Regions from separate parts of the Nocardia sp. NPDC003183 genome, predicted to be linked through region 1. Evidence: riboswitches for the same ligand, from Rfam matches in the RefSeq annotation. Region 1 holds a riboswitch; each other region holds the start of a gene.

The links. Region 1 has a riboswitch for S-adenosylmethionine ahead of ACWDXS_RS20810 (rhodanese-like domain-containing protein). Riboswitches for the same ligand answer to the same signal wherever they lie in the genome.
Region 2: linked by a shared signal. The riboswitch ahead of ACWDXS_RS28415 (aminotransferase class V-fold PLP-dependent enzyme) and the one ahead of ACWDXS_RS20810 (rhodanese-like domain-containing protein) in region 1 are both predicted to bind S-adenosylmethionine.
Region 3: linked by a shared signal. The riboswitch ahead of ACWDXS_RS31495 (amino acid ABC transporter permease) and the one ahead of ACWDXS_RS20810 (rhodanese-like domain-containing protein) in region 1 are both predicted to bind S-adenosylmethionine.
Region 4: linked by a shared signal. The riboswitch ahead of ACWDXS_RS33955 (bifunctional o-acetylhomoserine/o-acetylserine sulfhydrylase) and the one ahead of ACWDXS_RS20810 (rhodanese-like domain-containing protein) in region 1 are both predicted to bind S-adenosylmethionine.

The regions. Positions count from the first base shown of each region.
Region 1 is NZ_JBSFTG010000006.1:221,822-229,636, forward strand. It holds gene ACWDXS_RS20800 (PIN domain-containing protein) at 1-38, shown strand, start outside; gene ACWDXS_RS20805 (O-succinylhomoserine sulfhydrylase) at 113-1,321, opposite strand; gene ACWDXS_RS20810 (rhodanese-like domain-containing protein) at 1,332-1,748, opposite strand; SAM riboswitch class IV at 1,766-1,885, opposite strand; gene ACWDXS_RS20815 (Rv0361 family membrane protein) at 1,931-2,389, opposite strand; gene ACWDXS_RS20820 (FAD-dependent oxidoreductase) at 2,580-3,968, shown strand; gene ACWDXS_RS20825 (amidohydrolase family protein) at 4,153-5,004, shown strand; gene ACWDXS_RS20830 (DUF456 domain-containing protein) at 5,005-5,487, opposite strand; gene ACWDXS_RS20835 (CaiB/BaiF CoA transferase family protein) at 5,616-6,713, shown strand; gene ACWDXS_RS20840 (hypothetical protein) at 6,792-7,163, shown strand; gene yczR (MocR-like transcription factor YczR) at 7,150-7,815, opposite strand, start outside.
Region 2 is NZ_JBSFTG010000013.1:190,059-197,873, reverse strand. It holds gene ACWDXS_RS28435 (flavin reductase family protein) at 1-387, shown strand, start outside; gene ACWDXS_RS28430 (Uma2 family endonuclease) at 440-1,075, shown strand; gene ACWDXS_RS28425 (hypothetical protein) at 1,112-1,351, shown strand; gene ACWDXS_RS28420 (excalibur calcium-binding domain-containing protein) at 1,358-1,897, opposite strand; gene ACWDXS_RS28415 (aminotransferase class V-fold PLP-dependent enzyme) at 2,107-3,423, opposite strand; SAM riboswitch class IV at 3,465-3,579, opposite strand; gene ACWDXS_RS28410 (class I SAM-dependent DNA methyltransferase) at 3,753-4,457, shown strand; gene ACWDXS_RS28405 (AAA family ATPase) at 4,695-5,825, shown strand; gene ACWDXS_RS28400 (S8 family peptidase) at 5,850-7,815, shown strand, end outside.
Region 3 is NZ_JBSFTG010000018.1:23,998-31,812, reverse strand. It holds gene ACWDXS_RS31525 (phytoene desaturase family protein) at 1-1,127, shown strand, start outside; gene ACWDXS_RS31520 (carotenoid biosynthesis protein) at 1,195-2,130, shown strand; gene ACWDXS_RS31515 (LppM family (lipo)protein) at 2,278-3,033, shown strand; gene ACWDXS_RS31510 (glycosyltransferase family 2 protein) at 3,035-4,207, shown strand; gene ACWDXS_RS31505 (hypothetical protein) at 4,191-4,388, opposite strand; gene ACWDXS_RS31500 (hypothetical protein) at 4,461-5,180, opposite strand; SAM riboswitch class I at 5,547-5,640, shown strand; gene ACWDXS_RS31495 (amino acid ABC transporter permease) at 5,751-6,746, shown strand; gene ACWDXS_RS31490 (amino acid ABC transporter ATP-binding protein) at 6,743-7,504, shown strand; gene ACWDXS_RS31485 (ABC transporter substrate-binding protein) at 7,537-7,815, shown strand, end outside.
Region 4 is NZ_JBSFTG010000023.1:33,238-41,052, forward strand. It holds gene ACWDXS_RS33930 (tRNA (cytidine(34)-2'-O)-methyltransferase) at 1-47, opposite strand, end outside; gene ACWDXS_RS33935 (DUF3017 domain-containing protein) at 94-420, shown strand; gene ACWDXS_RS33940 (oxygenase MpaB family protein) at 468-1,415, opposite strand; gene ACWDXS_RS33945 (TetR/AcrR family transcriptional regulator) at 1,556-2,191, shown strand; gene metX (homoserine O-acetyltransferase MetX) at 2,196-3,341, opposite strand; gene ACWDXS_RS33955 (bifunctional o-acetylhomoserine/o-acetylserine sulfhydrylase) at 3,338-4,654, opposite strand; SAM riboswitch class IV at 4,737-4,847, opposite strand; gene ACWDXS_RS33960 (TetR family transcriptional regulator) at 4,912-5,634, opposite strand; gene ACWDXS_RS33965 (MFS transporter) at 5,769-7,262, shown strand; gene ACWDXS_RS33970 (NADP-dependent isocitrate dehydrogenase) at 7,549-7,815, shown strand, end outside.

The DNA.
Region 1 (7,815 bases):
GCCACCTGGGGTTCGCGGTCTACGACCCGGTCCGGTAGGCGATCCACGAGTCCGACGTCGACCTGCCGAACGTGGATCGTTGCGACAGGCCGACTCGGGACGTTCGGACGAACTAGCTCAGGGCGTTGTCGAGGTCGCCGAGGAGATCTTCGAGGTCTTCCAGACCGACCGAGATGCGAACTACCCCGTCGGACAAGCCGATTGACGCACGCCCCTCCGGGCCCATGGCTCGGTGGGTGGTGGTGGCGGGGTGGGTGATCATGGTTTTGGCGTCGCCGAGGTTGTTGGAGATGTCGATGATGCGGAGGCGGTTGAGGACCTCGAAGGCTCGCTTCTTGCCGTCTTCGCCGTTGAGGGCGAAGGTGACTACGGTGCCGCCGCCGGTCATCTGCTCTTTGGCCAGTGCGTGTTGCGGATGTGATTCCAGGAAGGGGTATTTCACCCAGTCGACCGAATCCTTGGTCTCCAGGAACTCGGCTACCCGCAGGGCCGACTCGGTGGAGTGGCGCACGCGCAACGGCATGGTTTCCAGGCCCTTGAGCAAGGTCCAGGCGTTGAAGGGGCTCAGGGCAGGGCCGGTGTGGCGCATCAGGGTTTTGACGGGGCCGTCGATGTAGTCCTGGGCACCGAGGATGGCGCCGCCGAGGACGCGGCCCTGGCCGTCGATGTGTTTGGTGCCGGAGTAGACCACCACGTCGGCGCCGAGTTCGAAACCGCGCTGGAGCAGGGGGGTGGCGAAGACGTTGTCCAGCACCACCTTCGCGCCCGCGGCGTGGGCGAGCTCGGTGACCTTGCGGACATCGACGAGGGTCTGCATCGGGTTGGCCGGGGTCTCGAAGAACACGGCCTGGGTGGGGACGGAGAGGGCCTGCTCCCACTGGTCGAGGTCGTCACCGTCGACGAACACGGTTTCGATGCCCCAGCGCGGCAGGATCTCGTTACAGACCACGAAACAGGACCCGAACAGGCTGCGGGCGGCGACGAGACGGTCGCCCGCCTTCAGCAGGGCGCCGAGCGCGGTGAACACCGCCGACATGCCGGACGCGGTCGCGAAGGCCGCTTCGGCGCCGTCGAGCAGGCGGATGCGCTCCTCGAACATGGCCACGGTCGGGTTGCCGAAACGCGAGTAGACGAAGTGCTCGACGTCGCCGGTGAACGCGGCCTCGGCGGCTTCGGCGTTCTCGTAGACGAAACCGGAGGTCAGGTACAGCGCCTCGGAGGTCTCGTCGAAGCCGGAACGGCGCAGACCGCCGCGCACGCCGAGCGTGCCGGGACCGACGCCTTCGGGCAGTGGCTTGTCGAACGAACCACCGGTGATCATGCTTTTCTCCTTATGCCTGACGCCACGGCAGGCCGACAGCGCGCCAACCGGTGCTGCCGCGCTGACCGAACGCGTCGGGACCACCTTCGAAACCGTCGAGCACGTTGTAGGACGGTGCCACGCCCGCCGCGGTCGCCAGGTTCGCCGCGTGCGCGGAACGCTGACCGGAGCGACACAGGAACACCACGGGTGCGTCGTCGGGGCGACCGGCGAGTGCCTTCTCGAGCTGCACGCCGAACTCGGGATTGCGGGTGCCGGTGCCGTCGACCCACTCGATGAAGTGGGCCGGGCGTTCGATGGAACTGGTGTCGGGAATGCCGATGTGTGCCCACTCGCCTTCGGTGCGCACGTCGACCAGCACGGCGCCGGGGTGCTCGGTGAGCAGCTCCCACGCCTTCTCAGGGGTGATGTCGCCAGCGTAAGTCATGTCGATCCTCCTGCGTGAATCCGCTCTTGCCGTGCCGGAAATCCCCGAACACACGGCCAGGTCGTCACCCGGAGCACCCCACCGCGGAGGAGGGTTGCCGACCAGCGAGCCGGGGCTTGACGCTGGCACTCATGACCTTGCGATCTGAGATTGCCTCGGCACCGGTCATCGTGTCAAACGATTCAGAAGGAACACACCAGCCACGCGCTGTCGACGCGGGTCAGTTTCCAGTTGCTCGCCGCCGGGTTGCCGTTGACCACGAGCGCCGCGTCGATCTTGGCGCGGTCGCCGTTGACGGTGGCGTTCTCGAAACCCTTGCCGTCGATCGTGACAGTGGATTTCGGGCCACCGAGCTGTTCGCCGAGGCCGGATTTCTCCTCGTCGAACCCGGGGCAGGCCACACCGGTCGGCGGACGGAGGTCGCTGCGCGAGCGCGCGTCGATATAGTTGGTGACGGCGGCCGCGAGACGGTCCGCCTCTGTGACATTTTTCTCAGCGGGTGAGAGCAGTCCACCCGCCACGATGCCGATGAGCACGATGATCGCGATCACCGCGGCCGCGACGAACGGGACGATGGAACGCTTGTCGGTCTGATCCACCACTACGGGCTGGTCATCCGAGCCTGTTTGCTCCTCGTTCATGCTGTAATCCTGACAGACCCGCGCGGGCAGCTACACCGCGCGCCGGGTGGCTGCAACGCCGCAGCTAGAATCGCCTTGATTGCGGTCGGCTGCCGACGTCGATGGCAGCTGCCAGTAAGCGGATGTCCGACTTAGCCTAAGCTAAGTTGACGCCGTCAAATCAGTTCTCGACCAAAGGGTGCGCGTAGAAATGACCGAACAGAGTGCAGCGACTCGCCCACTTCGCATTGCGATCGTGGGTGCGGGACCGGCCGGTATCTACGCCGCCGACGCGTTGATGAAGTCCGATGCCGACGTGAGCATCGACCTCTACGAGCGTATGCCCGCGCCCTTCGGCCTGATCCGCTACGGCGTCGCCCCTGACCACCCGCGCATCAAGGGCATCATCACCGCCCTGCACAAGGTCCTCGACAAGGACCAGGTCCGCCTGCTCGGCAACATCGACTACGGCACCGACATCACCCTCGACGACCTGCGCCAGTTCTACGACGCGGTCATCTTCTCCACCGGCGCCAACGCCGACCGCGCCCTGGCCATCCCCGGCATCGACCTCGACGGCTCCTACGGCGCCGCGGACTTCGTGTCCTGGTACGACGGCCACCCCGACGTCCCGCGTTCCTGGCCCCTCGACGCCGAGAAGGTCGCCGTGCTCGGTGTCGGCAACGTCGCCCTCGACGTCGCGCGCGTGCTCGCCAAGACCGGCGACGAACTGCTGCCGACCGAGATCCCGCCGAACGTCTACGAAGGTCTCAAGGGCAACAAGGCCCTCGAGGTCCACGTGTTCGGTCGTCGTGGTCCCGCGCAGGCCAAGTTCACGCCCCTCGAGCTGCGCGAACTGGATCACTCGCCGACGATCGAGGTCATCGTCAACCCCGAGGACATCGACTACGACGAGGGCTCCGAAGCCGCGCGCCGCAACTCCAAGCAGGTCGACATGGTCGCCAACACCTTGGAGCAGTGGGCCATCCGCGACCACGGCGACCGCCCGCACAAGCTGTTTTTGCACTTCTTCGAATCGCCCTCGGAGGTCCTCGGCGCAGACGGCAAGGTCGTCGGCCTGAAGACCGAACGCACCCAGCTCGACGGCACCGGCAACGTCAAGGGCACCGGCAACTTCACCGACTGGGACATCCAGGCCGTGTACCGCGCCGTGGGCTACCTCTCGCAGAACGTCACCCAGCTGCCGTTCGACGATCAGGCGGGCACGGTGCCCAACGAGGCCGGCCGCGTGATCGCCGACGACACCGCCGAAGGTGACGCCCGATTCATGCCCGCCACCTACGTGACCGGCTGGATCAAGCGCGGCCCGGTCGGCCTCATCGGCCACACCAAGGGCGACGCCAACGAGACCATCGCCTGCCTGCTCGACGACGCCAAGGCCTTCGCCCCCGCGCCGAAGCCCGAGCTCGACGCCGTCACCGAGTTCCTCGAGGGCAAGGGCATCCCGTTCACCACCTGGGCGGGCTGGTACCGCCTCGACGCCCACGAGCGCGCCCTCGGCGAGCCCGAAGGCCGTGAGCGCGTGAAGGTCGTGGAGCGCGAGGACATGCTGCGCGCCTCCGAGCCGAACAAGGCCTGAGTTTTCGGCGCGCTGGCGCGCGCGTGTTCGCGGCCCTGAATGGCCCGCCGATCCCTCCTCGGGGTCGGGATGTGCGGGAGTTGGGTGTGCTGTCATGGCAGAACTCGGGGTTTCAGTGGTCCCGTCCTAGTGGGGGCGCGACGTTGAGCGCGCTCGCGCCGCAGAGATAAGGCATTCTGTACTGGTGTTCGATGCCCACGTCCACATCATCGATCCGCGGTTTCCGCTGATCGAGAACGAAGGCTATCTCCCCGAGCCCTACGTGATCGATGACTATCGAAAGCGTATGGCGCACTTCGATGTTCGCGGCGGTGCTGTTGTCAGCGCGTCTTTCCAAGGCGCTGATCAGACGTACCTGAAGGCAGCACTGGCCGCGCTCGGTCCCGACTGGGTCGGCGTGACCCGGCTCGATCTCGACGCCACCGACGACGAGATCCTCGCGCTGAACCGGGCAGGCGTACGCGCCCTGCGGTTCAACCTCAAGCGCGCCGCCGCCGACATCACCGAGATGACATTGCAGGCGTTGCGCGCCCACGAACTGGCGGGCTGGCACGTGGAGCTCTACATCGACGGTCAGATGCTGGCCTCGCTGCAACCGGTGATCTCGAAGCTGCCCGCGCTCTCGATCGACCATCTCGGCATGTCCGACGAGGGTCTGCCGTACCTGCTCGACCTGGTGGACCGCGGCGCCAGGGTGAAGGCGACCGGGTTCGGCCGGGTCGAGATGGATGTGGCCGAGACGCTGCGACGCATCCACACCGTCAACCCGGGTGCGCTGATGTTCGGCAGCGATCTGCCCGGCACGCGCGCAGGCAGGCCGTTCGAGGAGCGCGATGTGGACCTGATCTCGCAGGTGGTCGGCTCCGATATCCACGCGGTGCTCGAGGACAATGCCCGCGAGTTCTACCGGCTGCCCGCGGTGCGTCGCCCGAAATCCGAGCCGCTACCCCGCACCGAGAATCCGACTATCCCGATCCCGCGCAATCAGCTCCCCGGCGCGGACGACCACACCCGTCCGCTGCCGATCATCGAGTAGTCAGCTGATGATCGCGCCGGTGAGCCACACACCGGACGCGATCAGCGCGCCGAACAACTCGACCAGCATCGACAAGCCGACGCCCTTGAGCGCGTGCACGGTCGCGGGCCAGGCCAGGTCGTTGGTCTTCAAGCGGTACAGCTCGGCCAGGTACACACCGAGCACGAAGCCGATGAACAGGCCGACGATCGGGATCACGAAGAAGCCGGCGATGCCGAGCACCGCACCGGCCAGCAGCGCACGGTTCGACACTCCGGCTTCGCGCATCCGCTTGCCCGGCCAGGTGTACTTCACGATGCCGGAGAGCGCCAGCGCGACGGTGGCGATCGCCAGCACCGTCCAGGCCGTCGTACCGCCGGTCATGAACGCCCACACCGCGATTGCCGCGAAGATGAGGATCACGCCCGGCAGAATCGGTACGATCACGCCGACGATGCCGACCAGAATGACAAGGCCGACAACGACCTCACCCCACACGCCCACTATCGGGTCCTCCCGTTGCCACGCCGAGTCGCGCTCGTGCGAATTCTCGCCCATGCTCTACCCGAGCCGCCACCCCAGCGCTATTGTCGGAGTGTCAATACCGTTCGACGACGAACTGAGGTCACCGCGTGAGCACGGAGTCCACCGCCAAGCAGGGGCCCCTTGCGGGCATCAAGGTCATCGAGTTGGCAGGCATCGGGCCAGGTCCGCACGCCGCGCTGCTGCTGGCCGACCTCGGGGCCGACGTGGTGCGCGTGCAGCGCCCGAACCAGCTGCCCGGCTTCATGGAACGCCCCCAGTGGCGCGGGCGAACGATCGTCGAGGCGAATCTGAAGGACCCCGCCGACGTCGCCAAGATCCTCGACCTGGTCGAGAAGGCCGACGTGCTGCTCGAGGGCTTCCGCCCCGGCGTCACCGAGCGCATGGGCCTCGGACCCGACGAGGCGCTGGCCCGCAACCCGCGCCTGGTGTACGGCCGGATGACAGGCTGGGGCCAGCACGGCCCGCTCGCCGATCGCGCGGGACACGACATCAACTACATCTCGCTCACCGGTGTGCTCAATGCCATCGGGCGCAAGGGCGAGCGGCCGGTGCCGCCGCTGAACATGGTCGGCGACTTCGGTGGCGGCTCGATGTTCCTGGTGTTCGGCGTGCTCGCCGCGCTGGTGGAGCGGCAGAATTCCGGCAAGGGCCAGGTGATCGACGCCGCGATGATCGATGGCGCGCTTGCCCTTTCGCACATGATCTGGGGTATGCGCGGGGTCGGCCTGTGGTCCGACGAGCGCGGCACCAACCTGCTCGATACCGGCATGGCCTTCTACGACACCTATGAGACCTCCGACGGCAAGTACATGGCCGTCGGCGCGATCGAGCCGCAGTTCTACGCCGAACTGCTGGCCGGGCTGGAGATCGACCCGGAAGGTCTGCCGATGCAGATCGACCCGAACGGTCAGGAACAGCTGCGCAAGCTGTTCACCGACAAGTTCCTGACGAAGACCCGCGACGAGTGGGCCGCGATCTTCGACGGCACCGATGCCTGCACCACACCGGTGCTGACCTTCACCGAGGCCACCGAGAACCCGCACATCGTGGCCCGTACCGGCCTGATCGACATCGACGGTGTGGTCCAGCACGCGCCCGCGCCGCGCTTCTCGCGCACACCGGGCGGCACACCCACTCCCCCGCCGAACGTCGCGACACCGATCGAAACGGTCTGGGCTGACTGATTTGGCGGCCTGTCGTCGGTAAAGTTTTCCACTATCGACGACAGGCCGAGGTTCCGAACCGTCAGAACCCCACCGAAGGTGCTCGCCGCCCTCATCGCGGTCACCACCTTCGGCGCGGCAGTGCTGTGCTTCATCCTGGCCGAGGGATTGTTCGACACCCGTACCGCGCAGATCGCCGAAAACCATTGCCACAGTGCGGCACCGGTGCCGGTGATGGTGAGCGTGCTGAACGGGCTGGCGACCGGGATGCTGCTGGCCGCCGCCGTTTCGCTGCTGTGTCTGCTGGTGCTGCTGTTCCGCTATCCGTCCGAACGCGGCGCCGTCGCGGTGCCGCTGACCGCGCTGGGGTTGGTGGCCTCGGTGCTGTTCATGTTCGGGGCGGGGTACGAAACCGTGCGCCCCGAACCGGCTTCCACCGGGCACAACCCGTGCGCGTTCAGTAGCAGGTGAGTGGCTGGAGCGGATCGGCGGCGCGGGGCGTGAGGGCGTCGTAGGCCGCGGCGATGGATTTGACGGCGATGCGTAGCTCGGCTTCGGGGTGGGTGTACGGCAGCCGGACGAAACGCTCGAACGCGCCCTGGACGCCGAAACGTGGTCCGGCGGCCAGCAATACGCCGTGATTGGGCGCGGTGGCGGCGAGCGCGGTGGAAACCGGGCTCGGCAGCTGGGCCCACACCGACATACCGCCCGCGCCGACCGTGATGTGCCAGCCGGGGAGGTCTTCGGCGACGGCGTCGAGCAGGGCGGTGCGCTGGGCGCGCAGCTGTTCGCGACGACGCTCGAGAATGGGTTCGGCGTTCTCGAGCAGGTGGACGGTGGCCAGCTGATCCATCACCGGGGTGCCGAGGTCGACCGTGGAGCGGATGCCGAGCAGTTTGGTGATCAGCGGCTGACTGGTACGGATCCAGCCGACCCGCAGGCCACCCCAGAACGACTTCGACGCCGAACCGATGGTGACGATCTCCGAGCCCTTCGCGAACGCGGCCACCGGCGGGGGCATGGTCCCGTCCGACAGGTTCAGCTCGCCCATCGACTCGTCGACGACGACGGTCATCCTGGTGTCGCGGGCGATGGCGGCCAGTTCGGCGCGGCCCTCGGCGCC
Region 2 (7,815 bases), on a different contig from region 1:
GCTTCCCTGTCGCTCGAACCGCCACTGGTGTCGTTCAACATCGCGCACACCTCATCGAGCATCGACGCGTTGCGAGCCGCGGACTCGGTGGTGATCCATTTCCTGGGCGAACACCAACAACACCTGGCCCACCGCTTCTCTCGGACCGCCGCCGACCGCTTCACCGACCGCGCCCTCTGGACCACCCTCGACACCGGCGAACCGGTCCTGCACGGCACCCCGATCTGGCTGCGCACCACCCTCCACAAACTCATCGACCTCGGCGACCACACCCTCGCCGTAGGCCTGGTCACCCGAGTCCACGACCAAACCGAAGAGTCCCCCTCCGCAGCCCCGTTGCTCTACTACAACGGCAAATACCACCGCCCCACCGCCCTCGACACCTGATCAGAGCGTCTGTGTAGGCCGGTGACCCACCTGCCACAGCTAGGTTGGTCCGATGAGCGAGGAATACGACTGGTCGTGGTTGCGCGCCGGTGTTCCGAGAATCGACCTGGACACGTATTTGGCGATGCCGGAAGACCTCGCTCGGGTAATCGAGGTCAAAGACGGCCTGCTGGTGCATCGCGACTCACCTTCGCCGAATCACATCGCCAGCGCCGACGTGATCAAACAGTCCCTGCGGGAAGCGATCCGGAAACGCGCCACCGGGCAGCCCTGCCTGAAGGCCAGCGGCGAACTGGACATGCTGGTCTCGGAGGTTCCCTTCAACTTCCGCCGCCCCGACGCCATTGTGTACCGCTGCATCGAAGACCCCCGCGACAAGTGGAAAACCAAGCCGACAGCAGGCGACACCCTGCTGGTCGTCGAAGTGGTATCACCGGCGACGGTTACCGCCGATTGTGTGGATAAACGAGCGGAATACGCCCGCCTGGGAATCGAGCAGTACTGGATCGTCCGCATGGAGAACAACGACGGCCGCGTGAAGTCCATCGAAATCCTCCGTCTCAACACCGCGGGCGTCTACGTCTCCACCGAAACCCGCTTCCGATCCCACAGCCCCACCGCGATCGCGATCACCGATCCGCTCGACGTCACCATAACCTGGAACGCCCTCGACGCGGATCTCGACTGACCTGATCGGAAACTTGTCTCCATGAGTGAGTTTCGGGTGACCGGCATCTTCCCGGTCAGCTTCAGACCGGACCCGTTTGTCGTCGGCCACGCGATCGGCAATTTCGACGTCGGCGGCGCTGTCGAGCTTCGGCGGGCGGGCAAGGTCATCGCTCGAGGAGTCCTTCGAGCGTTCGAAATCCGTCGCTCCCCGAGAGGCGAACTCTCGTTCGCCTTCTCGGATGAGATTTCCCAGCACGTCAGCGTCGGGGACGTCGTTCGTTCGATGGATACCTGATTACCCCTACTCGCAGGCCACTCCATCCTTGTTCCGGTCGAGCTCTGGTCGGTAGCCGGGTTCACCGATGTGGATCGGGGCGGCACCGGCAGCCCTGGCTGCGTCACAGTTCTTGTAATAGGCGCTGGCGGGCGCCGGCGCTTCGGGCTCCGGGACGGCTGCCACCCGCGGGGCGGGGAGGTCGACGGTGGTGGTCGGCGCGGGGACGATGACCGGCGGTGGAGCCGGCGCCGCGATCGTGGTGGTGGGTGCGATGGGTGCCGGCGGGAGATCGATCGTGGTGGTCGGGGCGGCGGACGTCGTGGTGGTCGGGGCGGCGGTGGTCGTCGACGGCTTTGCCGTGGTCGATGATGCGACGACGCGGGTGGTCGAGGTGGGTGATGTCCGCGCGGCCGGTGAGGGGTTGTCGTCACTGAGACCGGCGACGACCGAGAGACCGAGCACGCCGGCGACTCCGATCCCGGCCAGCAACGGCCAACGCCGCTTCTTTTCGGGTCGGCGGGGCGGACGAGCCCACGGGTCGGGCGGCTGAGTCGGTCGAGTCACGGTGTCCCCTTTGATTGTCGGGCAATCTCGGGGGCTTCATCGCGACGGGTTCGACAGGCGTTACCCAGCTGAGAGGCAGTCCAAACCTGGAATTTCCGAGAAGCGGTCCGTCGGGTTCTCGGACGGATACCACTCGACGGAAAACGAATATCGGCCGCCGAGAGCAGGTCTCGACGGCCGACGTTCGGCGAATCTCGCCTGTGACGAGTTCAGCCGATCAGGCAGGGGGCGGCGCCTTCGGGGGAAGAGGCGCTGAGGGGACGGGTTTCGGGGGTCGGGTTCCAGTGCCCGTCGGTGGCGGCGTAATTCCAGGCGGGGCCTTGGCTGACCAGGGTGGCTACCGCGCTGATCAAGCGGTCTACATCGGCGGCGGTGGTGCCGAGGCCGATGCTGGCTCGGAGGGCGGCGTCGAGGCCGAGGCTCGCGAGGAGGGGGTGCGCGCAGAAGCGGCCGTCGCGCACGCCGATGGCGTGTTCGGCGGAGAGGTACGCGGCGACTTTGCCAGGGGCGATATCGGCGATCGTGAAGGCGACGATGCCCACACAGTCGGGGCTGTCGGACCAGATACCGACCAGGTCGACGCCGGGGATCGCGGACAGGCCGTCACGCAGCCGGTCGGCCAGAAAGCGCTCGTGCGCGACGAGTTCGGTGGGATCGATGGCAGCCAGCGCATCGCAGGCAGCAGCAATAGCGGCCGCGCCGAGGACGTTCGGCGAACCGGCTTCGTGCCGCTGCGGCGCGCACGCCCATTCGACCTCTGTCACACCGACATTGCGCACCGCACCACCACCGGCCAGGTAGGGCTCACCCTCGTCCAGCCAGTCGCGCCGGCCGACGAGCACACCCGAACCGAACGGCGCGTACAGCTTGTGCCCGGAGAAGGCGAGGTAGTCGATCCCGGTTTCGCGCAGGGAGATCCGGCGATGCGGAGCCAGCTGCGCGGCGTCGACGAGGATGCGCGCACCACAGAGGTGGGCGATGGTCGCGAGCCGTTCCAGCGGCAGCACCTCACCGGTGACGTTGGACGCGCCGGTCACCGCGAGCAGCGCGGCAGGCTTGCTGCACAGCTCGGCGACGACACGCTGAATCGTCTCCTCGACTGTGGCGGCGGCCCGCACGACGCGACGACCGTGCTTCGCCCACGGCAGGAAGTTGGCGTGGTGCTCGATATCGAGTACCACGGTCTCCCCCGGCACGCACCCGGCCAGCAGGTTCAGCGAATCGGTGGTGTTGCGCGTGAACACCACGACCTGGTCGTCGTCGGCGTCGAGGAACCGGGCAACGGACCCCCGCGAGGCCTCGTAGCACTCGGTGGAGATCCGCGAGGCGTATCCCGCGCCCCGGTGCACGCTGGCGTAGAACGGCAGCAACTGCGAAATCCGGTCGGTGACCTGCTTCAACGCCGGCGCACTCGCCGCGTAGTCGAAGTTGGCGTAGGAGCTGGTACCGCCCTGAACGAGCGGAACCTGCAGGTCGGCACCGGAAACGGCGGCGATGGCACAGGTGGGGTCGATTACAGCAGTCATGACGAAATCCCGTCGGCTCAGGGACCCGCTCCTGAAGAGGTGGCCCGCGCTTGCCGCGCCCAATTCGGACGTCAGCCTGGTCGTCACCCGGAGCACCCCACCGCGGAGGAGGGTTGCCGACCAGCAAGCCGGGGCTGAACGCTGGTACTCGTGACCTGCAACGAGAGTGACAGACGACCACCGGACCTGTCAACCACCGATCGCCGGCGCGCTCGGAGCCGACCCCGGCCACGCACGAGATCTCCCGGTTCGGCGCGGCGGTCGGACCGTCGCGACCCGCAGCGGGAAATCGGTTGTCCACGTGCGCTTTCCTTTGCGACACTCCGGTGATGCCTGCCTTCGCCGATTTCGACCGACGCCACTACCCCACCGTCGATGTCGCCACCGGCTACGACGGCTGGGCCGACACCTACGAGCGCACCGTGATGGACGAGATGGACTCGGCGCTGCTGGATCGGCTTCGTCGCCCGGATTGGGCGGGAGTGCGCCAGGCGGTCGACCTGGGTTGCGGGACGGGGCGAACCGGCGCGTGGTTGCGCAGCCGCAGTAGCGCCGAGATCGACGGCGTCGATCTGAGCGCGGGAATGCTGGCCCGTGCCCGCGTACGCGGTGTACACCGCACACTCACCAAGGCCGACGTGTGTGCCACCGAATTACCCAGCAGCACTTACGATCTCGTGATCTCCTCGCTGATCGACGAACACCTGCCGGACCTGCGCCCGTTCTACACCGAGGCCGCGCGGCTGGCTGTCCCAGGAGCCACGTTCGCCCACGTCAGCTACCACCCACAGTTCATGATGGTCACCGGAATGCCGACGCACTACACCCCGGCTGGGGGCGATCCGATCGCGATCAGCACCCACCTGCACCTGCTGAGCGAGCACATCACCGCGGGCACCGACGCGGGCTGGGTCCTCACCGAAGCGGCCGAGGCCCTGGTGGACGACGCCTGGCTCGCGGCGAAACCCAAATGGGCCGACCTGCGCGGCCACCCGTTCACCATGGCGCTGGTCTGGACGCTCGGCATCGCATAGGCACCGAGCCGCACGCTTCGAGGCACGCCCGACGCGAAGGGAATCGCCCATGAGGGGGCGTGGCGGAACTAGCATCCGACGAAGGGAATCGCTGCGCTGAGGGCTCGGCAGATCAATGTGGCGCTGCGGGTGGGGTCCGATGTCAAACCGGTACACAAGGGGTGAACTTTGCCCGTGATGGACGCCGTACGATCGAGTGAAGCGAAAATAGTCCACGTAGTTGATCGGAAGAAGACCATGTCACACGCCTTGAGCTCCACTTCGGCGGACGTGAGCGCCGATCTACCCGACGAATTCGTCCACCTGGCCAGGTTGGCGCTCGCCGGGCGCGAGCAGGACGTCGCGATGTTCGTGCGCCGGGCCGCGCGCCGCCACCGGCATGCCAGTCCCGAACTGGCCGATGCGCTGATCGCCCTGCTGCGCCAGAACCCCACGCGCGCCAATCCCCTACGCGCGGAAGTGGATACGCCGATTCCGGTCGACGGCGACAGCCGACTGCCGCTGCTGCGGGTGATCCCGCCCGGTTCCACCGCCGAAGTGCCGATCCTGGCCGCCGAAACCTATGACGTGCTCACCCAGATCGTCGACGAACGCAGGCAGGCCGACCGGCTGGCCGCCGCCGATCTGACTCCGGCCGGCAGCTTGCTGTTCGTCGGTCCGCCCGGTGTCGGCAAGACGATGGCCGCGGCCTGGCTGGCCCACCAACTGTCGCTGCCGCTGGTGGTCCTGGACTTGGCGACCATCATGAGCAGCCTGCTCGGCAAGACCGGCACCAACCTGCGCCATGCCATCGACTACGCCAAGCAGCGGCCGTGCGTTCTGCTGCTCGACGAGCTCGATGCCATCGCCAAGCGTCGCGACGACGATCGCGATGTGGGCGAGTTGAAGCGACTGGTGACGGTGCTGCTCCAGCAGATCGACGACTGGCCGACCGGCGGGGGCCTGGTCATCGGCGCGACCAACCACGCCGATCTGCTGGATCCGGCCGTGTGGCGGCGCTTCGATGTGAGCGTGGAGTTCGCGCTGCCCGAGGCCGAGCAACGCTGCGAGGCGATTCGCCGATTCGCCGGGCAGCCACTGCCCGACGGCGCGGTGGACGCGGTGGCGCTGGCATCGAAGGGCTTGTCGTTCAACGATATCGAGCGCGCGATGTTGCGATTGCGCAGGCGTTGCGTGCTCGAGGACCAGCTACTGCCCGGGCTGATGGCCGAGCATTCCGCGCGACTGGCAGCTGAACTTCCCAAAACGGATCGGTTACGGCTGGCACAGACGCTGACGGGCGTGTCAGGCTTGTCTCAGCGCCAGATCAGCGCGCTGACGGGGGTGTCGCGCGACACCATTCGTGGTTTCACGCATCGACGGGAATAACGTGGCAGCTGGGGGGATTCACCGGTGGCGGGACCGCGATTTCTGATCGGCTTCGGTGAGCGACTCACCGCGCCCATCTCTCCCAGCAGATCGGGCGGCTCGCCGCAGTCCCCGTACACGGTGGCGCAGGCGCGAGCCCGACTCGCGCCGATGCTCAGCGCGGCCACCTCGAGTGCGGACGCGTTGCCGAAGACGGCCTGCCCGGAGGACGAGACGGTCACGGCGGTCACTCTGCATCCGCAGTACCTGTCCAAAAGTGGTTATCCCACACGACTTCTCACATCGATGCAGTTGGATCCACTGGGCAGCAGGCCGGTGGCGATCGCGCCGGAGCACGGCCGACCACGGGCGAGCACCCTGCTGTTCCTGGCGACGACCCGCGTCAATCTGCAGTTGCTCACCGCGCGGATCAATGCCGACACACCGCTGGGCGGCGCCGAGATCGGAATCGTCAGCCTGGCGGAATTCCGGCTCAACAATGCCGCCGACAGGCTCAGACTCGCAGCGCAACCGCGTAATTCGGAGACCGTCGCCGAATTGGTGCTGCACTCCGATCGCGACATCGCCCTGCAGGGTCTGCTCGACTTCTCCCGCGATCTCGATCTCGACGTGGCCATCGACCGCCGACTCGACAACGGTGGTCTGGCCTTCGTCCCCGTCACCGGAACCCACGCCGCCATCGCCGCGCTCGCCGGCTACTCCTTCACCAGGGTGATCCGCCGCATGCCGCGCATGCGCACCCAGCTCGGGCGCGACACCACCACCAGGACAGCGCTGTCGACGTTCCGCCCGGCCTTGCCGACGGCCGAGCCGACCGACCGGGAACTCACCATCGCGGTCTTCGACGGTGGCATCCCCGCACGCACCCCGCTGACCCGCTGGGTCGACGCCCACACCTTCGCCGACAGCGCCGCGCCGCAGCGCACCTATCTCGACCACGGCCACCGCGTCACCTCGGCGCTGCTGTTCGGCAGCGTGGACCCTGTCCAGCCGGTCCCGGTCCCCTACGGCTACATCGACCACTATCAGGTGCTCGACGAGGACACCGACGACGACCAGTGCGAGCTGTACTCGGCCATCGAGCGCATCGATACCGTTCTGCGCCAACGCAAATACGAGTTCGTCAATGTCAGCATCGGGCCCGAACTCCCCATCGAGGACGACGAAGTGCACGCCTGGACCGCGTTCTGGGACGACTACCTGAGCGACGGCACCACGCTGGCCACCATCGCGGTCGGCAACAACGGCGAGGCCGACAAGCCGAGTGGCAATGCGCGCGTGCAGGTTCCGGCCGACAGCGTCAACGCGCTCGCGGTCGGTTCGTCGGATCGGGTGGGAGCGCAATGGAATCGCGCGCCGTACTCCGCGATCGGGCCGGGCCGCTCCCCCGGCACCGTGAAGCCCGACCTGCTCGCCTTCGGCGGCAGCGATCACGAACCGTTCCACGTCGTCGAACCGGACGGCACCGCTGTTCCCGACTCCGGCACCAGCTTCGCCGCCCCGATGGCCCTGCGCGCCGCACTGGGCGCCCGCACCCTGTTCGGCCCGAAACTCGGTGCGCTCGACCTGAAGGCCCTGCTCGTGCACACCGCCGAAAGACGCACCAGTTCACCGGATTCCGACTCAGGACACGGCCGTATCGCCGCCACCCTGGCCGACATGGTTCTGTGCGGCGACGGCGAAGCCAGAGTTCTCTATCAGGGTGAGCTCACCCCCGCGAAGTACCTGCGCGCCCGGATTCCGCTCCCCGCAGCGCTTCCCGCCGGGATGGTCCGCATTCGGGCGACCCTGGTCTTCGCTACCCCGGTCGACCCCGCCGACCCGGGCAGCTACACCCGCAGCGGCCTCGATGTCACGTTCCGTCCGCATGACGAGCGGTTCGCCGAACCGACCAGAATCCACCCGGATTCGGCCCCGTTCTTCCGCGCGACCGAACTCGATCCCGAGGCCGTGCTGCGCCGTGACTCCCACAAGTGGGACACCGTCTTGC
Region 3 (7,815 bases), on a different contig from region 1:
GGCTCGTTCGCTCGTTCTGGGGGCTGGACGCGCGGGCCGGCGGATCGGCGTTGTCGCGGGAGTTCTTGCAGTCCGGTGACGCGCTACTGGACTTCTGGTTCGACGACGAACGACTCAAGGCGTCGCTCGCGTGGTTCGGCGCGCAGTCGGGTCCGCCGATGTCGGAGCCGGGAACGGCGCCGATGGCCGGGTTCGCCGCGCTCATGCACACCGTGCCGCCCGGGCGTGCGGTGGGTGGGAGTGGGGCGCTCAGCGCGGCGTTGATCGCGCGCCTGCGGGCCGACGGTGGCGAGCTGCACACCGGCGACGCCGTCACCTCGCTGCGCCGATCCGGCAGCGGGTGGCAGGTGGCGACCGAATCGGGCCGGACACTGCACGCCGACACGGTGATCGCGGGTTCCCATATCCTGTCGACACTCGACCTGTTGCGCGCGGGCGATTTCGACGCCCAGGTCCTCGACGACTGGCAGCGCCGCATCCGGGTCGGCCCCGGCATCGGCATGGTGGTGCGCCTGGCCACCGACCGGCTACCCGAATACCCCGGCGCCTCCCCCGCCGAATCCGCCCGTGGTCTGCAGTTTCTCGTCTCCGACCGTCGGCAGCTGCGACTGGCTCACGGCGCCGCCACGGCCGGTTCGCTGCCGCCACGCCCAGTGGTGCTGGCGATGAGTTTCAGCGCGCTCGACCCGTCCATCGCGCCCGCGGGCGAACATCAGCTGTCGCTGTGGGCGCAGTGGCATCCCTACGAGCTCGCCGACGGCGGCGACTGGGCAGCACACGCCGAGCACGAAGCGGACCGGATCATCGCCGAGGTCGACCGGTACGCCCCGGGTTTCACCTCGTCGGTGCTCCGGCGATTCGTGCAGACGCCGGTCGATCTCGAGCGGGAGATGGGTCTGCGCGGCGGCAACGTCATGCACGTGGAGATGTCACTCGATCAGATGATGCTGTGGCGGCCGCTGCCCGAGCTGTCGGGCCAGCGCGTCCCCGGCGCTCCCGGCCTGTATCTGACCGGCGCATCCACCCATCCCGGCGGCGGAGTCTCCGGAGCCAGCGGGCGCAGCGCGGCCCGGCTGGTCCTCGGCGACGGGCGCAAGCGCCGGTTCACGCCGCTGCGCAAGCGATGAAGGCCTGCCCGCCACACCGCCGGAGTCAGCGGCACGGCAGCACCGGCCCGACAGTTCGGCGGCATCGATGACCGGCACGATTCTCGACACAGGTCGTCGTACTCGCGCCGCGATCCGCGCCTGGTTACGCGCCGACCCACGCCGCGCGATGCCGGCCGTGACCGCGCTGGCGCTGGTGCTCGCGCAGATCACGTACCCGTTGAGCGCGGGGGTGGCGCGCGACCGGATCACCGTCGCGGTCGTGGTGCTGTCCGCCTCGACCGCCCTGCTGCACGCGGCGACCACTCGTGGATTGCGGTGGGCCGCCGGGTTCTTCGTCGTCGTGTCCGGGCTGGGGCTCACCGCCGAAATCGTCGGCACCGCGACCGGATTCCCGTTCGGCAGCTACGCCTATGCCGTCGATCGGCTCGGGCCCGCGTTCGCCGATGTCCCGTTGGCGGTGCCGTTGGCGTGGACCGGCGGGCTGTACCCGATCTGGATCGTCGCGGGCATGCTCGTGTCTCGCGAGCGCCCCTCGAGCGCCTCGATCACGCGGCGCCCGGGTCGGTCCGGATCCGTGCGTGCGCGGGCACACAGCGCGTCGGACGCTCGACTGCTCAGCGGGTCGAATGCCGGGCGCGTGGGACTGTTCGTCCTCGGCGCGGTCGGCTGGGATCTGTTCCTCGATCCGCAGATGGTGGCCGACGGCCAATGGACCTGGGCGGTCACCGACGCGGGCCTGCCCGGCATCCCCGAGATCCCGTACACCAACTACCTGGGCTGGGCGCTCGTCGCCGTGGTCATGGCGGTGATTCTCACCCTGCTCGATCATTTCCTGCCGCCGCCGCGCGACCCGTCGGTGGCGGTCCCGGTCGCGGTGTTCGGGTGGACCTGGCTCGGCTCGACTCTCGCGCACGCGGTGTTCCTCGGCCTTCCCGCCTCGGCGATCTGGGGATTCCTCGGTCTCGGTGTGCTCGGAATCCCGTTGTTTCTGCGTGCGCGGGCCGCGCGACGCGTGTTCTGAGCGGGCAGGCCCCGCCGCGACACACCCCGATTCGGGGCGAAAATGCCTGATCGGCACGGGTGGGTGGTGAGCGCTGGGCCCGTCGTGTGGGCTCTCGGGCCTGAGCCTGGCACGATGTCAACCGTGCAGCCGAGTCCCGTCGCCGACATGCCCGCTCCTTCGCCGCGTCGTTCCGTGCCCGCGCGGCGCGTCGCGGCCGTTGCCGTCCTGCTGGCATTGCTCGTGCCCGCGCTCGCCGGGTGCCTGCGTGTGCAGGTGTCGATGGGGGTGTCGTCGAACGATCGCGTGTCGGGGCGGATCGTCGCCGCGGTGGTGCCGACGGGGCCTGAAGACAAGGGGCCGCAGCTGAAGGCGCCGGAGCAGCTGGCGGCGAAGGTGCGGGTGGAGAACTACAACCAGGACGGGTACATGGGTACCCAGGTGTTCTTCGACGATCTGTCCTTCGGCGAGGTCGGCCAGCTCGGTGGCCTGTCGGATCAGACCCAGGGCATGTTCACGCTCGAATTCCAGCGCAGCGGCGATCTGGTGAGTCTCACCGGGCGGGTCGACCTGGAATCGGTGCCGCCGCACGGCTCGGACGTGCAGTTCTCCGTGGCGTTCCCGGCCCGCGTCGCCAAGACCAACGGCACCCGGGAGACCACCGACAGTGAGAACACGGTGTCGTGGAAGCTGCCCGCGGGCGAGGTGTCGACCCTGCGTGCCGAGGTGAAGTACGCCGACCCCAACACCCGCTCGTTCGCGGGCTGGGCGGGCATCGTCGGCGGCATCACCCTCGCGGTGGCCGCGCTGATCGCGGGCCTGGCGTTCCGCGACCGCAACCCCGGCCCGCCGAACGCACCGCGTGGCGGTTTCTCCCCCTCGGAGATGTGGCGCGAAATCTCCAGTCGCAGACTGGGCCGCTGACATGAGCGCGGCTGCCCGCTACCTGACCTGGGCGGGCACCGGTCTGGCCGCGCTCGGCGCGGCCACCGCCGCCTACAACCTGGTCACCTTGCGCACCCTGCCGCGCGGGGTCGCGGGCGTGATCGAACCGGTCACGGTGTGCGTCCCCGCCCGCGACGAGTCGCAGCGCCTGCCCGCGCTGATCGCCGACCTTCGCGCACAGGTCGGCGTCCCCCGCCTGAGCGTGCTGATTCTCGACGACGCGTCCACCGACGGCACCTACGAAGCCGCACTCGACGCGATCGCCGACGACGAGCGCTTCACCGTCCTGCGCTCGGCCGCCCACCCCGCCCCCGGCTGGACCGGCAAGGCCGCCGCGTGCGCGCGCCTGGCCGCCCGCACCGACGCGGCCGCCCTGGTCTTCATCGACGCGGACGTCCGCCTGGCCCCCCATGCGATCGCCGCGGCGGTGACCGAATTGCGCAGGCGCGGAGCAGGTCTGGTCTCGGCCTGGCCGAGACAGGACACCGGTTCGACCGCCGAGCGCCTCATCCAGCCCCTGCTGGCCTGGTCGTGGGCCTCGACCCTGCCCGTCGGGCCCGCCAATCACAGCCTGCGCCCGTCCACCGCCGTAGCGTGCGGCCAGTTCCTCGCCGTCGACGCCGCGGCCTACCGCGCCGGCGGCGGCCACGCGGCCGTAGCAGCCAGCGCCACCGAGGACCTGGACCTGGCCCGCGCCATCCGCCGAGCAGGCCATCGCACCGCCCTGGTGACCGCGGGCCCCGCCGCGAGCACCCGAATGTACACCGGCACCACAGAACTCACCGACGGCTACACCCGCTGGCTGTGGTCGGCCTACGGCGGCCGCCGTGACACCGGCGCAGCCATCGGAATCCTCGCCGCCCTCGCCTATTGGATCCCCCCACTGGCCGCGATCTTCGGCCGCACCCGAACCCGCCGAGCAGGCCTACTCGGCTACCTGGCCGCCGTCACAAGCCGTCTGACCGCCCGCACCATCGAAACCCGCCGCCCCCCAACAGCCACCGACCTCACCTCAGCCCTGGCCCACCCCCTCTCGGTAGCCCACTACCTCGTTCTCTGGACCCGCTCCCACCACCGCCACCGCACCGGCCGCCTCCGCTGGAAACAGCGACCTTTGGTGACGCCCGGCGACGCCGTTACCCGCCTGGCATGACCACCGCCTCCGTCGCCACTCCGGCGGTCGACGACTGTTCGATGTCCAGATCCAGATCTGCCCAGGCGATTTCGACCTTGACCAGGTCGATTGCGGTGACAAGGTCCTGACCCCGTAGCCCGATTCGCTCGGTGACGTACCTGCCGTCCGAAGTGAGACGCAGTTGCTCGATGGAGGACACCGGTCCGTCGTCGTCGACCGTGCGGACGATCCAGTACTGGGCGATGCCGAGCCTGACGCCGACCCGCGAGTTTCAGGCGACCTCGGTAATGCCGATGGTGGGAAAGAAGAAGCAAGACCTGCCCGCATTGTCGGTGGTGCCGAAGACGGCGGCCAGGACGGTACCGCGGCCGGTGTCTACGGGGACAGCGCGAACGCCGCCGACAGGGATGGCGGCGAAGAGGAAGTCACGGATGGCGGTTTCGGCGAGGGGACGCAGTTCGGCGGGAACCTCGGGCGGGACCATGGCGCGAACGATGTCGGCGATCGAGCCCATCGAAGCCATGCCGCCGCGACCGGTGCTGATATTGAGCCAGGCCACCTGCATACCGGAGGTTTTCGTCGCAGCGGTGTCGGGGGCGAGGCCGTAGGGCAGGAAGGTGAACAGGGTCTGGCCGGACTTCACGGCCGACAGGTCGATGCCCGGGATCGGGAGGGTGTTCGCCGGCCACGGCCCAGGGACCGCGCCCGCGACGGCAGGCACGAGACCCGCGCCGTCACCGGTGCAGTTCGCGGCGACCGTGGGGTACAGGAACGGCTGGATACCCAGGGATTTCAGCGTCTCGACGACGGTTTGGTAGGCGCCGAGCAGATCACCCGGGCCCGCCGATGGCCGAACAGCCGGCGCATCCCGGGTGACAGCGGGCGTCACCGGTGCGGCCGGTTCGGCGGCGGCCAGCGGCGCGGCCAGCAGTAGCGCGGCGGCGCAGGCCGTCAGCGAGGTCAGTGTGGCGGAACGACGTGCAACGATCACGGCGAAACTCCTCATCGACGCAGAGAAGGCCGACGCTACCGCGTGCGGTGGGTGAATCCGGACAGGTGAAGTCACCGGCCGTTCGGCGCGTCGCAATCTCGCAGCGAACCCGCCGCCGCGGCCCGGTGTCCGCCCCCTTCTCGGCACCGGACCCAACGACGCGTCCGCAGGATCCCTATGCCCGGACGCGTTCGCCCAGACCCCTGCGCCCGCGCCCGCGCGCGAATCACCTACCGCGCCGAACCGGGGCAATTATGCCGGTGCCCACGATCGGTTCCAACCTCTGCGCTCACGTTGATTTCTATCGTTGCGCGCACTAGTGCATATGCCACATGCTGATTCAGCTCGGGCCACGACGGCCGGGCACAACCATCCAGAGCGACCGAGAGACCTGGCTCTACGACGTCGCAGCAACCCGCCCGTTTCGGGGTGTGGGTGCTTCTGCCGGGTTCGATGGAGGAGATTTTCGTGCTGTCCACCTGTCCGGCCTGAGCGCCGCCAGATCGCGAACCCGTTGCTGGCCGGGTGGAGGTCACTGTGCCTCGTTCCACTGTTTTCCGAAGGATTCCCATGACCGCGTCTGCCGTATCCGGCGCCGAGACCGCGCCCGCACCGCCCGGCGACGCTCTCCCCGCCGACAAGGCGCCCATCGACGACCTGCCCCGGATCGCCGGGTCGTGGCACCCGTGGCGCTGGGCCGTCGCGGCGATCGCTCTACTGCTGGTGGCCCAGTTCGCGCACGGCCTGATCACCAATCCGGGTTGGGACTGGGGCACTTTCGCCCAGTACTTCACCGCGAAGTCGGTGCTGGCCGCACTCCGGGTGACCATCGAGCTCACCCTGTGGGGCACCGCCCTCGGTTTCGCGATCGGCACGCTGCTGGCGATCGGGCGGGTGTCGAACAATCCCGTGCTGCGGGTGATCGCCTGGACCTACATCTGGGCTTTCCGTTCGATCCCGCTGATCGTGCAGCTGCTGTTCTGGTTCAACATCGCCTACCTGTATCCCCGCCTGTCCGTGGGCATTCCGTTCGGCCCCGGCTTCTACGAGTTCGATGTCAATGGTGTGATCAGCGGTTTCACCGCGGCGGTGATCGGGCTGGCCCTGCATCAGGCGGCGTATTCGGCCGAACTGATCCGCGCGGGTCTGCTCGCCGTCGACGACGGTCAGCTCGAAGCGGCGGCGGCGCTGGGGATTCCACGCTGGCGCCAGTTCCGCACGATCGTGTTGCCGCAGGCGATGCGCTCGATTCTGCCGAACGCGGCCAATGAGGTGATCAGCCTGTTCAAGGGCACCTCGATCGTGTCGGTGATGGCGATCGCCGAGCTGTTCTACCAGGTACAGGTGATCTTCGGCCGCAACGGCCGGGTGGTGCCGCTGCTGATGGTGGCGACCGTCTGGTACATCGTGCTCACCACGGCGCTGTCGATCCTGCAGTACTACATCGAACGGCACTACGCCAAGGGCGCGCAGCGTGAGCTGCCGCCGACACCGTGGCAGCGGGTCCGCGCCAAGGTCACCGAGATCGCCGCCGGTGCGGCCGCACCCCGAGGAGCAACCCGATGACCGCAGCGGTGCTGGCGCGCGGAATCCGCAAGTCCTACAGCGGCACCGAGGTACTGCGTGGCGTGGATCTGGCCGTACGCGCCGGTGAGGTGGTCGCGCTGATCGGGCCGTCCGGCTCCGGCAAGTCCACACTGCTGCGGGTGCTCAACCATCTGGAAGCACAGGACGCGGGCACCGTACACATCGACGGTGAGCTGATCGGCTACCGCCAACGCGGCAATACCCTGCGTTCGCTGCCCGACCACGCGGTGCGCGCCCAGCGCAGCCGCATCGGCTTCGTGTTCCAGCAGTTCAATCTGTTCCCGCATCTCACGGTGCTCGACAACGTGGTGCTCGCCCCGGTCTCGGCGCAGCACCGTCCGCGCGGCGAGGTGATCGCCGAGGCGACACAGCTTTTGGAACGGGTGGGCCTGGCCGATTTCGTCGACGCCTACCCCCGGCGTCTGTCCGGTGGTCAGCAGCAGCGCGTGGCCATCGCACGGGCCCTGGCCTTGAAACCACGGCTGATCCTGTTCGACGAACCCACCTCCGCACTCGACCCGGAGCTGGTCGGCGAGGTCCTCGCGGTGATCCGCGATCTCGCACACAGCGGCACCGCGCTGGTGATCGTCACCCACGAGATCGGTTTCGCCCGCGAGGTCGCCGACACGGTCGTGTTCCTCGACGAGGGCGTGATCGTCGAGCAGGGCGAGGCCGCCAGCGTTCTCGATCACCCCGAACACCCGCGCACGCAGGCGTTCCTGTCCCGCGTCCGCTGAACATCCCTTCCCACGAACAGGTTTCGACACTGATGAAGCTCTCCACTCTGATCGGCATCGTCGCGGCGGCTACGCTGTTGACGGCAGGCTGCACCGCCGAGCCCGAGGCCGCCGACACCGTGCAGGCCGGTGCGATCACCTACGACCTGTCCCCCGCCCAGGAGGGCAGGGTGCGCGCCGCCAAGGTCGACGCGATCGCCGCCGAGGTGCCCAAGGCCATCCGCGACCGCGGCACGCTGGTGGTGACCGGTCCCGCCGGTTCCGTGCCGCCGCTGCGGTTCTACGCCACCGACGACCGGACGGTCATCGGC
Region 4 (7,815 bases), on a different contig from region 1:
ACGGGCTCGTGAAAGATCAGGTGCAGCACAGCGGACCACTCTGTCATGCGCCACCCCGTCCGCGCGCAGGCGGTATCTGGAACAATCGGGCTCGTGAACGAGGCGGAGACGACCGGCAAGCACCGGGTCGCGCGGTTGAGCGCGGGGGAGCAGTACCTGCGCAGTCATCTGCCGATGACCGTGGTGACCGCGCTGATCGTGATCGCGGTCGGCTTCGTCGCGTGGGATCGGTGGCGTCGCGGCGCGCTGATCTTCGGCAGCGCCGCCCTGGTGGCCGCCGCGTTCCGGCTGTGCCTGCCGACCGTGCAGGTGGGATTGCTCGCCGTGCGCAGCCGCCCGTTCGACGTGGCGGCGCTGACCGCGCTCGGCAGCGCCATCGTTTTCCTGGCCGCCACGATCAACACCCTCGGCGTCAGCTGAGACAGAACCGGCCGCGTCGTTCGACGCGGCCGGTTCTGTCTCAGGGTTCAGGCGGAGGTCTTGTCCCACAGGCTGCGGGTGCCGTTGCTGCCGTAGAGCGCGCGAGCATCGCCCGGGCTGATCGTCGCCCGGGTTCGCGGTGGCGCGGTGCGCTCGTGGGCAGCCAGGATCTGTCCGGTCAGCTTCGCGACGTACGGGGCAGCCATGATCAGCCCACGATTGCCGCGACGTGCGGCCGCCCAGACGATCGCCTTCCCCGGGACACGCACGGAGGCATCGACAACGCGGGGCATGTCGAATCGGCCGAGCTCGCGCATCCAGGCGGGCAGCGTCGAGATCGTCGCCAGCGACAGCACCCGACCACCGGCGGCGAACGTCATGCCTTTGCTCACCGACGGCCACAGCAGAAAGTGCATGGCCTCCACGGCCCGCTCGCTGACGCACAACTGCGGCCGGACGCGTTCGAAGTAGGCGCGCACCTCGGCCCGATTGCGCGGTACATCCGCGGGCTTGCAGGTCTGCAGTTCGGCGGCGATCACGCATTCGGCCCAGTACCGGTCCTCCTCGGCGGGACTCAGCGGGCCGGGTCCGAACATCTCGTAGGCCTTGAGGACCGAATGCCACCCGGTGACATGGATCCACAGCTGGGAGTCGGGGTTGTTGGCGCTGTAGCGCTTGCCGCTGATCGGTTCGATGCCCGTCATCGGCGCGTGCACCTTCATCAGGTGTTCGGATGCCTGGACGGCGGTGCGGCCGTCACCGAGCGCGACCAGCAGGAAGTAGGACAGCGTGTGGTCGAGGCGGGTGGCGGGATTGTCGTAGATCCCGTGTGAATCGGCGACCGCGGCGGTCAGGAACGGATCGAAGTGCTCGAGGGTGACCGCGCGCTGGAATCCGATCAGCGCGGTCGGCGCCGCCCACACCTTCCAGGTGGGGGAATCCGGCCCGAAGAAGCCGTAGTCGTCGCGACGCAGAGTCGACGCATCGAAAGCCATTGCACATGCCCCTTTGCAGTGCGAGAAACAGTTGAATACAACACCACCGTAGCAATGGCTCGACGTGAATACAACGGTTGCGTAGGATTTGTGCCGACAGGGTCGGCGGGTATCGTCGGCGAGCGAAAGGCAGGTGGGCGGTGACCTCGACGCAGGAGCAGCGACCTCGACGCCGCTATGCGCCGCGCCTGCCGCCGGAGCAGCGCCGCGCGCAACTTCTCGACGCCGCGTTCACGGTCCTGGGCCGGATGGAACTGCACGAGTTGAGCATGGAGGCCGTCGCGCAGGAGGCGGGCGTCGGAAAACCTGTGCTGTACACGGTGTTCAAGACCCGCGCCGAACTCGTCGAAGCGCTGCTGGAACGCGAACGGGAACGCGGACTGGATCAGATCGCCGACACGCTGCCCGAAGACCTGCTCGGCGCCGATCCGTTGGCCGCCGCCTCGGCGACCGTCGAAGCGTTCGTCGGTGTGGCACTGGCGAATCCGACCCGCTGGCGGCTGATCCTCGCCACCCCGGCGAGTGCGCCCGACGAATATCGCGCGGCGCTTCGTGCTTCGCGCGCCGAGATCTTGGAGCGCGCGGAATCGCTTGTCCGCATGGGTATCTCCGTGCTGCCGCGATGGTCGGGCATGGATGCCGGACTACTCGCGAACTCGACCCTCACCATTGCCGAAATGCTCGGTCGACTGGGGGTCAGCGAGCCGGAAGAGTATCCGCGCGAACGACTTCAGGCCTACGTTCGCTCGATCGTCACTCTGCTGACCGGGCCCTGACGGCTCAGCGGTTCTCCCGCGCCAAGCGCATCGTCTCGGTGAGCAGCTTCGACACGGCGGCCGCCTCGGTGAGGAACCCGTCGTGCCCGTCGCGGGAGTGCACGATCTCGAGACCCGCGCAGCCCGGCAGTCCTTCGGCCAGCTCGGCCTGGGTGTGCAGGGGGTACAGGCGATCCGAGTCGACTCCGCCGACCACGCACGGCACCGCGGTGGAGGCCAGCGCGGCGGCGACGCCGCCGCGCCCGCGCCCCACGTCGTGGCGATTCATGGCCTCGCTGAGCAGTACATAGGTGGCCGGATCGAAGCGCGAACACAGCTTGTCGGCCTGGTGCTCGAGGTAGCTCTGCACCGCGTACCGTCCACCGGTCCACGGGTCCTCGTCGCCCTGTGCCTTGTTGGCGAAGCGGTGGTCGAGTTCGCCCTCGGTGCGGTAGGTCAGGTGCGCGATCCGCCGGGCCAGCCCCATGCCGGTCATCGGCGCGCGACCGGTGCCGTGATAGTCGCCGCCCTGCCAGTCGGGATCGGCCGTGATGACGGCCATCTGGGTGGTCTGGGTGCCGATCTGGTCGGCGGTGGCACGGGCGCCCACGGCCAGCACGAGCGCGGCCGAAACCCGCTCCGGCAGGCCGATGATCCACTCGAGCACCCGCATGCCGCCCATCGAGCCGCCGACGACAGCGCCGAGCCGCTCGATCCCGAGCACCTCGAACAACTGCGCTTCGGCTTTCACCTGGTCACGGATGTTCAGCTCGGGAAACCGCGCGCCCCATGGCTTTCCGTCGGAGGCGAGTGAGGACGGGCCGGTGCTGCCCTTGCAGCCGCCCAGCACGTTGGTCGCGATCACACACCACTCGTCGGTGTCGATCGGCGCGCCGGGCCCGACCATGCCCTCCCACCAGCCGGGCGCCCCGTCGGGCCCACCGACGACATGGGAGTCGCCGGTGAGCGCGTGTTCGACGAGCACCACGTTGTCCAGGGTGGGCGAGAGCTCGCCCCAGCGTTGCACCGCCAGCCGCACATCGGGGACGACGGCGCCGTTCTCCAGCGCCACATCCCCGATGGCGACCAGGCCGACGCGCCCGTCCGGCGGCGGCAGCAGGGCCACCCCGGTTCCTGGTCGGGCGATCGGCGATTCGGTGCTCACAGTCACGTCGTCGCCGCCGCGAACCCGGCCCGCAGATCGGCCAGAATGTCGTCGATTCCCTCGATGCCCACCGCGAGCCTGACCAGGCCGGGAGTGACGCCGGCCGCCAGCTGCTCTTCGGGCGTCAACTGCGAGTGCGTGGTCGACGCCGGGTGAATCACGAGTGAACGCACATCACCGATGTTAGCTACATGGCTGTGCAGGCTGAGCGCGTCCACGAACTTCTTGCCCGCGTCGACGCCGCCTGCCAGCTCGAACGCCACGATCGCGCCCGCACCCTTGGGCGCCAGCTCCTTGGCTCGCGCGTACCAGGGCGAGGACTCGAGGCCCGCGTAGAACACCGCGTCGACGCCCGGCTGCTCGGCGACGAACTTCGCGACCGCCTCGGCATTGCTGACATGCCGTTCGACCCGCAGGCTCAGCGTCTCGATGCCCTGGGCGATGAGGAACGCGTTGAACGGCGAGACCGCGGCACCCAGATCGCGCAGCAACTGCACGCGAGCCTTCAGCGCGAACGCGGGCGCGCCCAGATCGGCGAACACCGCACCGTGGTAGCTGGGGTCGGGCTCGGTGAAGCCGGGGAAGCGCGCGTTGCCGTCGGCGTCGCGCACCGTCCAGTCGAAGGTGCCGCCGTCGACGATCACGCCCGCCACGGCCGCACCGTGCCCACCCAGGTACTTCGTCGCCGAATGCACGACGATGTCGGCGCCGTGGGCCAGCGGCTGGATCAGGTAGGGGGTGGCGACGGTGTTGTCCACGATCAGCGGAAGGCCGTTCGCGTGCGCGACACCGGCGATGCCGGGAATGTCGAACACCGCGCTGCTCGGGTTGGCGATGGTCTCGCCGTAGAACGCCTTGGTGTTCGGCTGGATCGCGGCTTCCCACTGCGCGAGGTCATCGGGATCCTCGACGAACGAGACCGTGATTCCCAGTTTGGGCAGCGAGTAGTGGAAGAGGTTGTAGGTGCCGCCGTAGAGGTGCGGGCTGGACACGATGTGGTCGCCCGCGCTCGCCAGGTTCAGGATCGCGTAGGTCTCCGCGGCCTGGCCCGAGGCCAGCAGCAGCGCCGCGACGCCACCTTCGAGGGCGGCCACGCGCTGCTCCACCGCGTCCTGGGTGGGGTTCATGATCCGGGTGTAGATGTTGCCCGGCTCGGCGAGACCGAACAGCGCGGCGGCGTGATCGGTGTCGCGGAAGGTGTAGGAAGTGGTCTGGTAGATCGGCAGCGCCCGCGCGTTGGTGCTCGCGTCGGGAGCTTGGCCCGCGTGGACCTGCTTGGTCTCGAAGGACCAGTTCTCGGGCAGGGAAGAGTCAGTCATGTCGTGCTCCAAATGGGTGTCAGCCGGGGGATCTCGTCAACTGGGTCGGATCGACTGGCAACAACACATGGGGGCCTCCTGCAGTGCGCGCTTGCTCTCGACTTTCGAGAGCCCGGTCATCACCCGGAGCACCCCACCGCAGCTGGAGGGTTGCCGACCAGCGAGCCGGGGCTTGGCGCTGGTACTCATGACCTTGCCGTCATGTTAACCGGAGATCTCCCGCAGGCGGAAACTTCCCCCGCATTTCCCGCCGAAGATCACTCGCCGGACGGTGTGCCGAAGCCTGGCGTGTCGTCCACCGGTGCGCCACAGACCTGCCGCAAGCCGTGGTAGGCGCGCAGCACGGCGTCGCGCGTGACCCGAACGGCTACCGTCGGTGACCCGCTCAGCAGTGCCTGTTCGGTATCGGCGACCGAGAGATGGCACAGCATCTGCCAGATCCCGGCCACCAGCTTCACCGTGAAGTCCTCCGGTGACGTGCCCATCCGCTGCGCGAGCTCGGTGCACACCGCGACGTTCTTCTTCTCCGCGTATTCCAGCGCGCGCGCGTTGACCGACTGGCTGGTGCGCATGATCCGCTGCATCTGCAGGAACTGACGGATGAACCGGATACCGTCCGCATCCGCCTCGGCCTGGACCACCTCCAGGTAGGCGCCGCACAGTGCCTGGAGTTCGTTGCCGGTGTTCGGCTGGGAGCGCAGCGCGACGGCGACGGAGACCCCGAAGTCGTCGATCGGGGCAAGCACGATGTCTTCCTTGAGCGCGAAGTACCGGTTGACGGTGCGTGGGGACACATCGGCACCCGCGGCGATCTGCTCGACCGTCGTCGCGTCGAACCCCTGGCTGTCGCACAGCTCGAGTCCGACCGCCACGATCGCGGCCTTGGTCTGGAGTTTCTTGCGCTCGCGCAGGCCCAGCGGCGCGCCGGCAGCCGGTTCGGTCGTCCGGTCGGCGCTGATCGGAGTGGTCGAGTCCAGCATGTGACCAGCCTACCGCGTCGGCCGCTTTATCTGTCCAACTAAGTCAATTGGCGCAGTCAGACATTTTTCTCTTGACGCCAATTGTCTCACAGTGCCAGGATTGGTCCACACTGATCGAGTGACGAGGAGTCCTGGTGACCAGCACCGAGATAGAGACGAAACATGTTGATTCCCAACAGAGTTCGATGCGGTGGTGGGCGCTGGTCGTGCTCTCCGCCGCCCAGTTGATGGTGGTGCTCGACGCCACCGTGATCACGATCGCCCTGCCCTATGCCCAGCGTGACCTGGGGATCAGCGACGGCGACAAACAGTGGGCGCTCACCGCGTACACGCTCATCTTCGGTGGGCTGCTACTGCTCGGCGGACGGATGGCCGACTACCTGGGCCGGCGCCGGATCTTCCTGGTCGGCCTGGTCGGCTTCGCCGCCGCGTCGGCGCTGGCGGGGCTCGCGCAGACCGGTCCGCAGTTGTTCGTCGGCCGAGGTCTACAGGGTGCGTTCGCCGCGCTGCTCGCCCCCGCGGCCTTGTCGCTGTTGTCGGTGATCTTCACCGACGTGCAGGAACGGGCCCGCGCGTTCGCGGTGTTCGCCGGCATCACCGCCGGTGGCATCGCGTTCGGGCTGATCGTCGGCGGCGCGCTCACCGAATTCGCGTCGTGGCGGTGGACGCTGCTGATGAACACGCCGATCGCGCTCATCGCGGTAGCCGGTGCGGTGGCGGTGATCGCGCGCGATATCCCGGTGCCCAGAACCGGCGGCTACGACCTGCCCGGCGCCGTCACCGTGACATTCGGCTTGGTGTCGATCGTCTACGGATTCAGTCGCGCCGCCGAACACGGTTGGCTGGCGGGCAGCACCCTCGGCCTGCTCGGGGCCGGCTTCGCCTTGCTCATCGCGTTCGTCTTCATCGAGGCACGCTCGGCGAACCCGCTGCTGCCACTGCGAATTCCGGGTGAGATCAATCGCGGCGGCGCCTTGCTGGCCGCGCTGCTGATCCCGATCGCGATGTTCGCCATGTTCTTGTTCCTGAGCTTCTACTACCAGAACACCCTGGGGTATTCGCCGCTGAAGGCCGGGATCGCGTTCCTGCCGTTCCCCGTGGGCATCGGGATCGCGGCGGGCATCACCAGTTCGCTGATGCCCAAGTTCGGGCCGCGTCCGCTCATGGTGGTCGGCGCGCTGCTCGGCGTCGTGGGACTGCTGTGGCTGGCACAACTGAGCTACGGCGACGGGTACGCGCTGAGCGTGCTGCCCGCGCAGCTGTTGATGGCGCTCGGGATGGGCCCGCTGTTCGTCGGGATGCAGGCCGTGGCCCTGCATCAGGTCGACGCCGAGGACTCCGGTGTCGCCAGCGCCCTGCTCAACGCCGCCCAGCAGGTCGGCGGCGCCGTCGGCACCGCCCTGCTGACCACCCTGTCGGTGCAGGCCGCCGAGAACTACGTCACCGACAACCCGACCGTCGACCACCTGATCGAACGCGCCTCGATCTACAGCTACGACGTCGCGTTCTATATCGGCGCCGGCTTCTTCCTCGCCGCCGCCGTGGTGATCGCGGTGATGATCCGCGACAAGCCGGAGAACCTGATCGAAGGCGACGAACACGCGGCCGCGATACCCGTCGCGGTCTGACCTTCTCGACGAGGCCCGCGCTACGGCGCGGGCCTCTTGTTACCACTCAGTAGCCGGTCAAGGCCCGATCGGGTGATGACAGGCGGGCCGGGAGGGCTGTCCCGCACAGTGGGGCCTCCCGTCGCGGTGAGGTGGGGGACAGCAGTACGCTCGTCTTGTTTGCACCACACGTCCCGCAGACAACGCGGGGCATATACGTTGTCTGTTGGAACTGCTGGGGTCCGCTCACAAGCGTGTTCGCCTAGCCGTGCAATAAGGGCACCCACCGAGGAGGACACGAAGATCCATGTCCAAGATCAAGGTTGAAGGCACCGTTGTAGAACTCGACGGCGACGAGATGACCCGGATCATCTGGCAGTTCATCAAGGACAAGCTGATCCATCCCTATCTCGACGTGAATCTCGAGTACTACGACCTCGGCATCGAGTACCGCGACAAGACAGACGACCAGGTCACCGTCGACGCGGCCAATGCCATCAAGAAGTACGGCGTCGGCGTGAAATGCGCCACCATCACCCCCGACGAAGCGCGGGTGAAAGAGTTCGGCCTCAAG